Regions from separate parts of the Cellulomonas sp. P5_C5 genome, predicted to be linked through region 1. Evidence: riboswitches for the same ligand, from Rfam matches in the RefSeq annotation. Region 1 holds a riboswitch; the other holds the start of a gene.
The links. A riboswitch is a leader RNA that binds a small molecule or an ion and turns the genes downstream of it on or off. The one in region 1 is predicted to bind thiamine pyrophosphate.
Positions count from the first base shown of each region.

Region 2: it holds a riboswitch for thiamine pyrophosphate, as region 1 does, so the genes downstream of both, ACXJKF_RS17870 (YkoF family thiamine/hydroxymethylpyrimidine-binding protein) here and ACXJKF_RS10685 (thiamine ABC transporter substrate-binding protein) in region 1, are expected to answer to the same signal.

Region 1 covers NZ_JBFULY010000009.1:74,922-79,857, reverse strand. The annotation lists gene mnhG (monovalent cation/H(+) antiporter subunit G) at 1-336, shown strand, start outside; gene ACXJKF_RS10695 (phytoene desaturase family protein) at 388-1,836, shown strand; gene ACXJKF_RS10690 (DUF4235 domain-containing protein) at 1,870-2,133, opposite strand; TPP riboswitch at 2,219-2,336, shown strand; gene ACXJKF_RS10685 (thiamine ABC transporter substrate-binding protein) at 2,392-3,414, shown strand; gene ACXJKF_RS10680 (ABC transporter permease) at 3,417-4,936, shown strand, end outside.
Region 2 covers NZ_JBFULY010000027.1:11,212-16,147, forward strand. The annotation lists gene ACXJKF_RS17850 (VOC family protein) at 109-477, shown strand; gene ACXJKF_RS17855 (MarR family winged helix-turn-helix transcriptional regulator) at 464-904, opposite strand; gene ACXJKF_RS17860 (hypothetical protein) at 961-1,176, shown strand; gene ACXJKF_RS17865 (hypothetical protein) at 1,163-2,983, opposite strand; TPP riboswitch at 3,035-3,152, shown strand; gene ACXJKF_RS17870 (YkoF family thiamine/hydroxymethylpyrimidine-binding protein) at 3,290-3,916, shown strand; gene ACXJKF_RS17875 (ECF transporter S component) at 3,913-4,524, shown strand; gene ACXJKF_RS17880 (ABC transporter ATP-binding protein) at 4,521-4,936, shown strand, end outside.

The DNA.
Region 1 (4,936 bases):
TTCCTCGCGTTCGCCGCCGGCGTCGGCGTGCTGCGCTTCCCGGACCTGCTCGCACGCATGCACGCGGGCACCAAGCCGCAGGTCCTCGGCCTCGCGCTCGTGCTCATCGGCCTCGCGCTGCGGCTGCGGTCCGGCGGGGCGGTGTGGGCTCTGGTGCTCGTCGCGGTGTTCCAGATGCTCACCGCACCCGTGGCGGCGCACATGGTCGGACGGGCCGGCTACCGGACGGGCAAGGTCCGCAGCGACCTCCTGGTGGTCGACGAGCTGACCAAGGACCAGGAGCGCGCGCAGGTGCGGGACCATGGTCGCGCCGAGGACGACGACCCCCGAGACTGAGGCGTCGACCCGACGCCGACCCGCGAGACCGAGGGCGAGGAGGAGGACGCGATGACGCGACCGGACGTGGTGGTGGTCGGCTCCGGCCCCAACGGTCTCGCCGCCGCCGTCACCCTCGCGCGCGCCGGCCTGCGGGTGACGGTCCTGGAGGCGCAGCCGACCGTCGGCGGCGGGGCGCGGACCCTCGACCTCGGCCTCGCCGACGGCGTCACCCACGACATCTGCTCCGCCGTCCACCCGATGGCGTGGGCCTCCCCGTTCTTCCAGCAGTTCGACCTGCGGGCCCGCGGGGTCGAGCTCCTGGTGCCCGAGGTCTCGTACGCCCAGCCGCTCCCCGACGGGCGCGCGGGCGTGGCGTACCGGGACCTCGACCGGACCGTCGAGGAGCTCGGCGTGGACGGTGCGGTGTGGCGGTCGCTGGTCGGCGGGGACCCCGCGGCGGCGGTCCGGGTGGCGCTGTTCGACAAGCGGTCGGTGCCGCTGGTCGACCCCCTGGCGGCAGCACGGTTCGGGCTCGGCATCCTCGAGCAGGGCACGCGCGCGTGGGACCGCAGGTTCGTCGGCGACGTCGCCCCCGCCCTGCTCACCGGAGTCGCGGCGCACGCGATCACGCCCCTGCCGTCGATCGCGGGCGCAGGCACCGCCCTCCTGCTGGGCACCCTCGCGCACGCCGAGGGCGGCTGGCCCATCCCGCGCGGCGGCTCCGGGGCGATCACCGCCGCGCTGGTGCGCGACCTCGAGGCGCACGGCGGCACGGTCCGTAGCGACCACCGCGTCCGCACCGAGGCCGACCTCCCGATCGCGCACTGCTACGTCTTCGACACCACCCCGCGGACCCTCGTCGACGTGCTCGGCCACCGGCTGCCCCCGCGGGCGCGGGAGGCGCTCGACGCCTTCGAGTACGGCGACGCGGCGGCCAAGGTCGACTTCGTGCTCGACGGTCCCGTGCCGTGGACCGTGCCCGAGGTCGGGCGTGCCGGCACCGTGCACGTCGGCGGGACGCGTGCCGAGATGGCCCGCGCGGAGAACGCGGTCGCCCGCGGCGAGCACGCGGACCTGCCGATGACGCTGGTCAGCGACCCGTCCGTCGTCGACGACACCCGCCAGGTGCACGGCCGACGGCCCCTGTGGACCTACGCGCACGTGCCGTCCGGGTCCGACGTGGACGTGACCGAGGCCGTCACCCGGCACATCGAGCGGTACGCCCCCGGGTTCCGGGACGTCGTCGTCACGTCCCGGTGCATCCCGGCCGCGCACCTGAGCGACCACAACGAGAACTACGTCGACGGCGACATCTCCGCGGGGCGCGCCAGCATCGGCCAGCTCTTCGCGCGGCCGACCCGCCGACTCGACCCGTACTTCTCCGGCCGCGCCGGGGTGTACCTGTGCTCCGCGTCGACCCCGCCCGGCCCCGGCGTGCACGGCCTCGGCGGGTGGTACGCGGCGAAGCGGGTGCTGCGCGAGTTCGGGATCATGGCGCCGCCGAGCCTGGCGCCGTAGTGGCTCGCGTCAGTCCAGCGGGTCGACGTCCGGTCAGTCGTCGACCTTCGCCGTGAACCGCGCGGTGCCCCGGGTGGCCAGCACCCGGGACATCGCGACGAGCGCCCCGGTGATCGCCGCTGCGGCCACGATCTCCGCCAGCCCGGCGTCGCCCTGGTCGTCGGCGGGCGGCGGGTTGTGCCCGGTCTTCGCCCGCCACGCCAGGTTGAGCACCTTCTGCACGACCAGGGCGGCGGCGAACGCCGCGCCCGCGCCGATGAGCTTGGCGACGATGGACTGGGTCTGCTTGTCGGTCACGGGAGCCTCCGGGTGTGGTGACGGGTCTGCGACGACCGTAGCCCGGTGAGCGCGCGTGCGCTGCTCAGGGGCGGCGTAGGATCGCGGCGAACGACAGGGGAGCGTCGGACCCGCAGGGGTCTGGACGCTGAGAGTGCGGACCACCGCAGACCCTCGAACCTGATCCGGTTGATACCGGCGTAGGGAGTCGGGCTTCTCAGCCCTCGCAGGTGAGCCTGCGACGGCCCCCTCCTTTCCGACCAAGGAGGAGCATCACCCATGGCGAGGACTCACTCGCTTCTCGCTGGTCTCGGCATCCTGGCTCTGGCCGGGTGCTCGGCGATCGGCACGGACGACCCCGCCCCCAGCACGTCGGCGGGCACCGTCACCCTCGTCACGCACGACTCGTTCGTGCTGTCCGACGGCATCCTCGACGCGTTCGAGCAGGAGTCCGGCCTCACGGTCGAGCTCGTGCAGCCGGGCGACGGCGGCGCGCTGGTGAACCAGCTCGTGCTGACCAAGGACGCCCCGCTGGGGGACCTGGTGTTCGGCATCGACAACTCGTTCGCCTCCCGGGCGGTCGACGAGGGCGTCGTCGCGCCGACCGAGGCGCCGGACGCGTTCGAGGGCGCGCTGGTGCCGATCGACTACGGCGACGTCTGCATCAACGTCGACCACGCCTGGTTCACCGCCCAGGGCCTCGCGGAGCCGGTGACGCTCGAGGACCTGACCGAGCCGGCGTACAAGGACCTGCTGGTGGTCCCCAACGCGGTGACGTCGTCGCCGGGCCTGTCCTTCCTGCTGGCGACCGTCGGCGCGTTCGGCGAGGACGGCTGGGTGGACTACTGGACCGCGCTGAAGGCCAACGGCGTGAAGGTGGCCGACGGCTGGTCCGACGCGTACTTCACGGACTTCTCCGGCGGTGGCGGTGGCGGACCGCGCCCGATCGTCCTGTCGTACGCCTCGTCGCCCCCGTCGACCGTCCCCGAGGGTGGCACGGAGCCGACGACCGGCGCCCTGCTCGACACCTGCTTCCGGCAGACGGAGTACGCGGGCGTGCTCGAGGGCGCGGCGAACCCGGAGGGCGCGCAGCAGCTGCTCGACTTCCTGCTGTCCGACGAGGTGCAGGACGACATCCCGGTGTCCATGTACATGTACCCCGTGAGCGACACGGCCACGCTCCCCGAGGAGTGGACCGCGTTCGCACCCCTGGCGACCGACCCGTTCGAGGTCTCGCCCGAGGACATCAGCAAGAACCGTGAGGCGTGGCTGGCCCTCTGGTCGGAGACGGTGATCGGCTGACCATGTCCGTCTCGACGCTCACCCGACCCGACGTTGCTGCAGCGTCGGGTCGGGGACGTGTCGTCGTGTTCTGGACGGCCGCCGTCCTGGTGCCGCTGCTGTTCCTCGGCATCTTCTTCGCGTGGCCCGTCGCGGTCATGATCGCCAAGGGGTTCGTCGTCGACGGGCACCTGGACCTCAGCGGGTTCGCGGACGTGTTCTCGCGGCCGCGCACCTGGCGGATCGTCGGGCTGACGCTCGCGCAGGCGACCCTGGGGACGGTGCTCAGCGTGCTGCTCGGGGTGCCCGGCGCGTACGTGCTGTACCGGCACTCGTTCCGCGGGCGCACCCTCCTGCGCGCGTTCGTCACCGTGCCGTTCGTCCTGCCGACCGTCGTCGTCGGCGTCGCGTTCCGGTCGCTGCTCGTCGACGGCGGGCCGCTCGGGTTCCTGCACCTGGACGGCACGTTCGCGGCCATCGTCGCCGCACTCGTGTTCTTCAACTACGCGGTCGTCGTGCGGGCCGTCGGCGGGCTCTGGGAGCGGCTCGACCCCCGCGCGGAGCAGGCCGCGCGGGCGCTCGGCGCGTCGCCGTGGCGGGCGTTCCGGACGGTGACGCTGCCCGCGCTGACACCGGCGATCGCGTCGGCGGCGTCGCTCGCGTTCCTGTTCTGCGCGACCGCGTTCGGGACCGTCCTGGTGCTCGGTGGCCTGCAGTTCGGCACCATCGAGACCGAGATCTGGATCCAGACGACGCAGTTCCTGGACCTGCGGGCAGCCGCGGTGCTCTCGGTGGTCCAGCTGGTCGTCGTCGCGGGGACGCTCGTCGTCGCCGGCCGGGCCCGGTCGCGTCGAGAGACCGCGATGGCGCTCACCGTCCCGTCCGCGTCGGTCCGTCCGCTGCGGCTGCGACGACCCACCGGCATGCCGCCCGGCGACGGGCACGCGCTCACCCTCGTCGCCACGGCCGTGACCGCGGCCGTCGTCCTCCTGCTGGCCCTGCCCCTGGTCAACCTGGTCGTCCGGTCGCTGCGGACCGGCGACGGCTGGGGGCTCGACCACTACGCGGCTCTCGGCACCACCGGCGGGTCGCTCACCGTCACGGTCTGGCAGGCCACGCTGAACTCCCTGCGGGTCGCGCTCGACGCCACGGTGATCGCGCTGGTCGTCGGCGGGCTCGTCGCGCTCGTGGTGTCCCGACGGCCGCGCCGCGCGGTCGGTCGTCGGGCCGTCGCGGGCCTCGACGCGCTGTTCATGCTCCCGCTCGGCGTCTCCGCGGTGACCGTCGGGTTCGGGTTCCTGCTGTCCATGCACCACCCGTTCGGGCTGCCCGTCGACCTGCGGACCAGCCCGCTGCTGGTGCCGATCGCGCAGGCGGTGGTCGCCGTGCCGCTCGTCGTCCGGGTGGTGCTGCCGGTCCTGCGCGCGATCGACCCGCGGCTGCGGGAGGCGGCCGCGACGCTCGGTGCCACGCCCGGTCGCGTGCTGCGGACCGTGGACCTGTCGATCGCCGGCCGGTCCCTGGGCCTCGCCGTCGGGTTCGC
Region 2 (4,936 bases), on a different contig from region 1:
GGAGTCGAGCCTACGGACGCTCCCGCCCCGTCGCTGGTTCGGGCAGCGGACAGGATCTGACCTCTTCTCGCGGGAGGCTGGGTCCACGACCTCACCGAAGGAGTTCCCATGGACATGAAGCTCGAGCTCGTCCCGGTTCCCGTGACGGACATCGACCGCGCGAAGGCGTTCTACGTCGACCAGGTGGGCTTCGTCGCCGACCACGACATCCCGGTCGACGAGAGCCTGCGGTTCGTCCAGCTCACCCCGCCGGGATCGGCGTGCTCGATCGTGCTCGACGTGAACATGACCTCGATGCCCGCCGGAGCGCAGCAGGGTCTGCAGGTCGTCGTGGACGACGCGGACGCCACCTACGCGTACCTGGTCGGTCGCGGGGTCGCGGCCGAGCCCGTGGTCGACTACCCGTGGGGGCGGTTCACGTTCTTCGCCGACCCCGACGGCAACCGCTGGGCCGTGCAGCAGATCATCCGCGGGTAGGCGTCGCCGTCGCCGCGATCAGCAGCTCCGCCGCCGCGCGGACCTGCTCGATCTGGTCGGGGGTCAGCCCGAGTCCCTCGACCATGGCTCCGGGGATCCCGACGGCCGAGGCGCGCAGGGCGCTGCCGTCGTCCGTCACGACGATGTCGAGCGCGCGCTCGTCGTCGGTGGCGCGCTCGCGACGGACGAGCCCCAGGACCTCCAGGCGCTTGACCAGCGGCGACGCCGTGGCCGGCTCGAGGTGCAGCAGGGCGGCGAGGTCCTTGAGCGAGAGCCGGCCGTACTGCCAGAGCGCGAGCATCGCGAGGTACTGCGGGTGCGTCAGGCCGAGCGGCTCGAGCAGGGGACGGTAGAACGCGACGAGGCTGCGGGCGGCCGCGGACATGGTCAGGCAGACCTGGGCCTCGACGGCGAGCGGATCGTCCATGTCGCCAGCATAGATCGTGTGCATATAGTTAGGGCACGAACTAGCGAGGAGCGCTCGTGCCGAAGAAGCGACGCKGTGACATGACCGAGTGGTGGCTGACGTACCTGGGTCCCGCGCAGGTGGGCAACATCCGCGGTCCGCGCAAGGAGCTCACCGACGACGAGGTCGCCCGCGACACCGAGCTCCAGCAGCAGTTCGACCGCGTGGTCGACGCCCGCGGCCGGACGTTCCTGGTCGAGCGACCGGTCCAGCGCAGGGTTACTGGTAGCTGACGAGGTCCGGCACGGGCTGGACCTGGTACGTCTGCACCGGGTCCAGCATCGGGACGTCCTCGTCGTAGAAGTTCTTCCACCCCCAGTGCACGGGCGGCGCGTCCGCGTGCAGCGCGCTCCAGGTCCCCGCCTTGGCCGGCTGCGAACCCTGGCCGTCGACGTGGATCACCATCGCCAGCTCGTCGTGGGACGTGTCGAGCCGCGCGCGCTCCTGGATCATCCGGCCGGCGAACTGGTGCAGGACGAACATCTTCTGCGGCAGGGCGCGCTGGGCCGTGAACTCCGCCAGCCACGCCGAGACGCCGTTGACCTCGTCGACGCCGACGGAGCCGATCTGGCGCAGGTGCACCTGGTCCGGGGCGAGCCGCCACTCCGGGTCGAGGGCGAGCCCGACGTACCGGAGGGCGAGGAGCTCGGCGTACTGCTGCGCCTGCGTGAGGAAGTCGGTGCGCCCCGGCTGCAGGTCGAGCACGACCGCCATGCCCGCGGCACCCGCGGCCTCCACCAGGGGACGCAGCTCCTCGACGGGCCGCTCCTGCGAGTAGTTGCCGTCGTCCCCCGGGCCGGCCGACGCGATCGTGGCGATGATCTCCACGGCGGGCACGACGACGTCCGTGGTGAGCGTGCGGTACGGCGCCGCGGTCGCGTCGGCGCGGGCCAGCGTCGCGGGCACGTCCTGCTCCCCCAGCACCCCGAGCGCCTTCGAGCCCGGCGTGCCGTAGAGCGCGACGTACTTCTTGCCCGGGACGCCCGGGACCTGCGGGAAGACGAGCTGGCCGCCGCCGCCCAGGAGCACGCCGGTCGACGCGGTGGCGACGCGTCCTGCCAGCTGGTCCGCCGGGCCGAACGCGGACCCGAGCGCGATCGTGCGGTCCGGGGCGGCCGCGGCGAGCGCCTGGACCCCGGGCGTCGTGGCACGCGGGTCACCGCCGGGCACGTCGAGCACCGGGACCCCGGCGGCCCGCAGGGTAGCCAGCGCGGCGAGCGGGTCGACGCCGACCCCGGTGAGCGCGACCGTCGCGGAGACGGCCGCGGGCGGGCGGACCTGCGGGAGCACCACGACCGGCGACGGGCTCGACGACGGCGACCGGGTCGGGGCGGGGGCGGGGGCGGGCGTCGTGCTCGGGGTCGGGGTCGGTGCGCCGGGGACGACGAGCACAGGAGGTCGCGGTCCGGTGAGCGCGCGGACGGCCACGGTCTCCTGGCCGGCGGGCACCTCGGCGGAGGCCGCGAACCGCGCCCCGGTCACCGACCGCAGGAGCTCCGCGCCCGCGCCGGCAGGGACGGGTACGACGGCCACGGCACTCGGCGGTGCCAGGGTCACGGCACCCACCGCGAGCACGGCCTGCGCGTCGAGCCGCACGAGCTCCGCGAGCAGCGGGGCAGGGTCGATCGCGGGTCCGGTCAGCAGGACCGGGGCACCGAGCGCCACGGCCGCGGAGGCGGCGGTGAGCTGGGCGGCGACGTCGTCGACGGGCGCGACGACCACGACCGGCGCGGTCACGAAGACCGCGCGCGACGCCTCGAGCGCGGCGTCCTGCGGCGTGGCCGCCGGGAGGACGGTCGCGACCTCGGCGGGGGCCCCGACCTGCGCGGACACGGGGGTCGGCGTCGGGGTCGGCGCGGGTGACGGAGTGACCGTCGTCGTCGCGGTGGGCTCGACCGGGACGCCGTCGTCGGTGCACCCGGCGAGCGCGAGGAGGGCCACCACGACGGGCAGGAGCGCGACGGACGCAGCACCTCGTCGGCCCATCGGCACGGGTTCTACCTCCTGGTCGCGGTCGCCTGCCAGCATACGAGGGCCCACCAGGCGGACCTCGCTTCCCTCCCGGACGGTGGCCGGGCTAGGTTCGTCGCCGACAAGCCCCCGGGGAGCGCAGGAGCGCTGAGAGTGCGGCCGGACACCACGTCCCACCCGCAGACCCGTGGAACCTGATCTGGTTCACGCCAGCGTAGGGAGCAGGGCACTGTCGTCGGCTGCGTGCCGGCGGTCGGTCGTCCTCCGGGCCGGTCGCGCCGCGGCGCGCTCCTCCGGTGGACCCCGTCCGTCTCGCGCCGCCGGCGACCTCGTGCGGCTGCCCGGGGGTCCACCGCGACACACCGGAGGTCCCTGGTGACAAGCACGACGCACTCGACCGTTGCCCCGCCCGACCGACGAGCCACCGAGCTCGGGGTCGGCGCCCGCTTCTCGCTGCACCCGCACTGCGACGACTACGTCGACGTGATCCTCAGCGCGCTCGCCGCCGCCGACGCCTCCCGCGTGACCGTCAGCACCGACGACGTCTCGACGTTCGTGCGCGGCAGCGAGGCGGACGTCCTGCGGTACGTGTACGAGGTGCTCGCCGCGGCGGGCGGGACCCGCTGGCACGTCGTCGCCCACGTCCTGCTGTCGCGCGGGTGCCCCGGCGAGGTGGCGTGCGAGCTGCCCGACGACGCCCTGCTGGACCGCGTCGCCGTCCCGCAGCTCGCGCCGACCGGGCTGGCCGCGAGCGCGCACTGGGCGCTCTACCCGCTCGACGACACCGGCGGGGACCACCTCGCGCACATCATGACCGCCATCGGCACCGCGGGGTCCGCTGCCACGACGTCGCCCGAGCACTTCGTCACCCGGCTGGACGGGGACCTGGCCGACGTGCTGACGGCCGTCGCGGCGGGCTGGCTGGAGGCCGCCCGCCACGTCCGGCACGTCGTCACGCACGTCACGGTGTCGATGCACTCGCCGTCGGCAGGTGCCCGGTGAACCGCCGTCGGATCTCCCTGTCCGAGCTGGTCCTGCTCGCGGTCCTCGCGGTCGTGTCCGGCTTCGTCTACTGGGCGCTGGTGCAGGCGTGGATCGCGCTCCAGATCGCGATGGGCCCGTTCGGCGACCTCGCGCAGAACGTGCTCATCGGCGGCTGGATGGTCGCCGCGCCGCTCGCGATCTACATCGTGCGCCGACCGGGGGTCGGGATCGTCGTGGAGCTCGCGGCCGCCCTGGTCGAGGTGGTGTTCCTGGCGTCGCCGGTCGGTCCGATGCTGCTGGTCGTCGGACTGGTGCAGGGCGCGGGCGCCGAGCTGGCGTTCACGCTGACGCGGTACCGCCGGTACGACTGGGGCGTCTTCATCGTGTCCGGGGCGCTCGCCGGCCTGGCCAGCACGGTGCTCGGGATGGTCCGGTTCGGCTGGCTCTCGCAGGACTGGTTCGCGTGGCGGCTGGGCCTGCAGGTGGCCAGCGGGATCCTGCTGTGCGGGATCGCGGCGAAGGTGATCGGCGACGCCCTCGCGCGCACCGGCGTGCTGGACAACACCGCGCTCGGTCGAGCCCGCCGCGAGGGAGCGCCGGCCACCGAGCCCATGCCGGTCGCATGATCGAGGTCCGCGGTCTGGGCGTCACCTTCCCCGGCGCCGCGTCCCCGGTGCTGCGGTCGGTGGACCTCGACGTCCGCGCCGGCGAGCAGGTGCTCGTGCTCGCCGGCTCCGGCGCCGGCAAGAGCACGCTCCTGCGGGTGCTGGCCGGGATCGTGCCGCAGGTGGTCGACGCCGAGGTCACCGGCGTCGTCCGGGTGGCCGGGCTCGACGCCACGACGACCCCGACCGCGGACCTGGCCGCCCGGGTGGGCACCCTCACGCAGGACCCGGCGGACCAGCTGTGCCTGCCGACGGTCCTCGACGAGGTCGCGTTCGCGCTGGAGAACCGCGGGGTCGCCCCGGCGCGCATCGGCCCGGCCGTGCACCGCACGCTCGCGTCCGTCGGCGCGGCGCACCTGGCCGGACGCCGCAC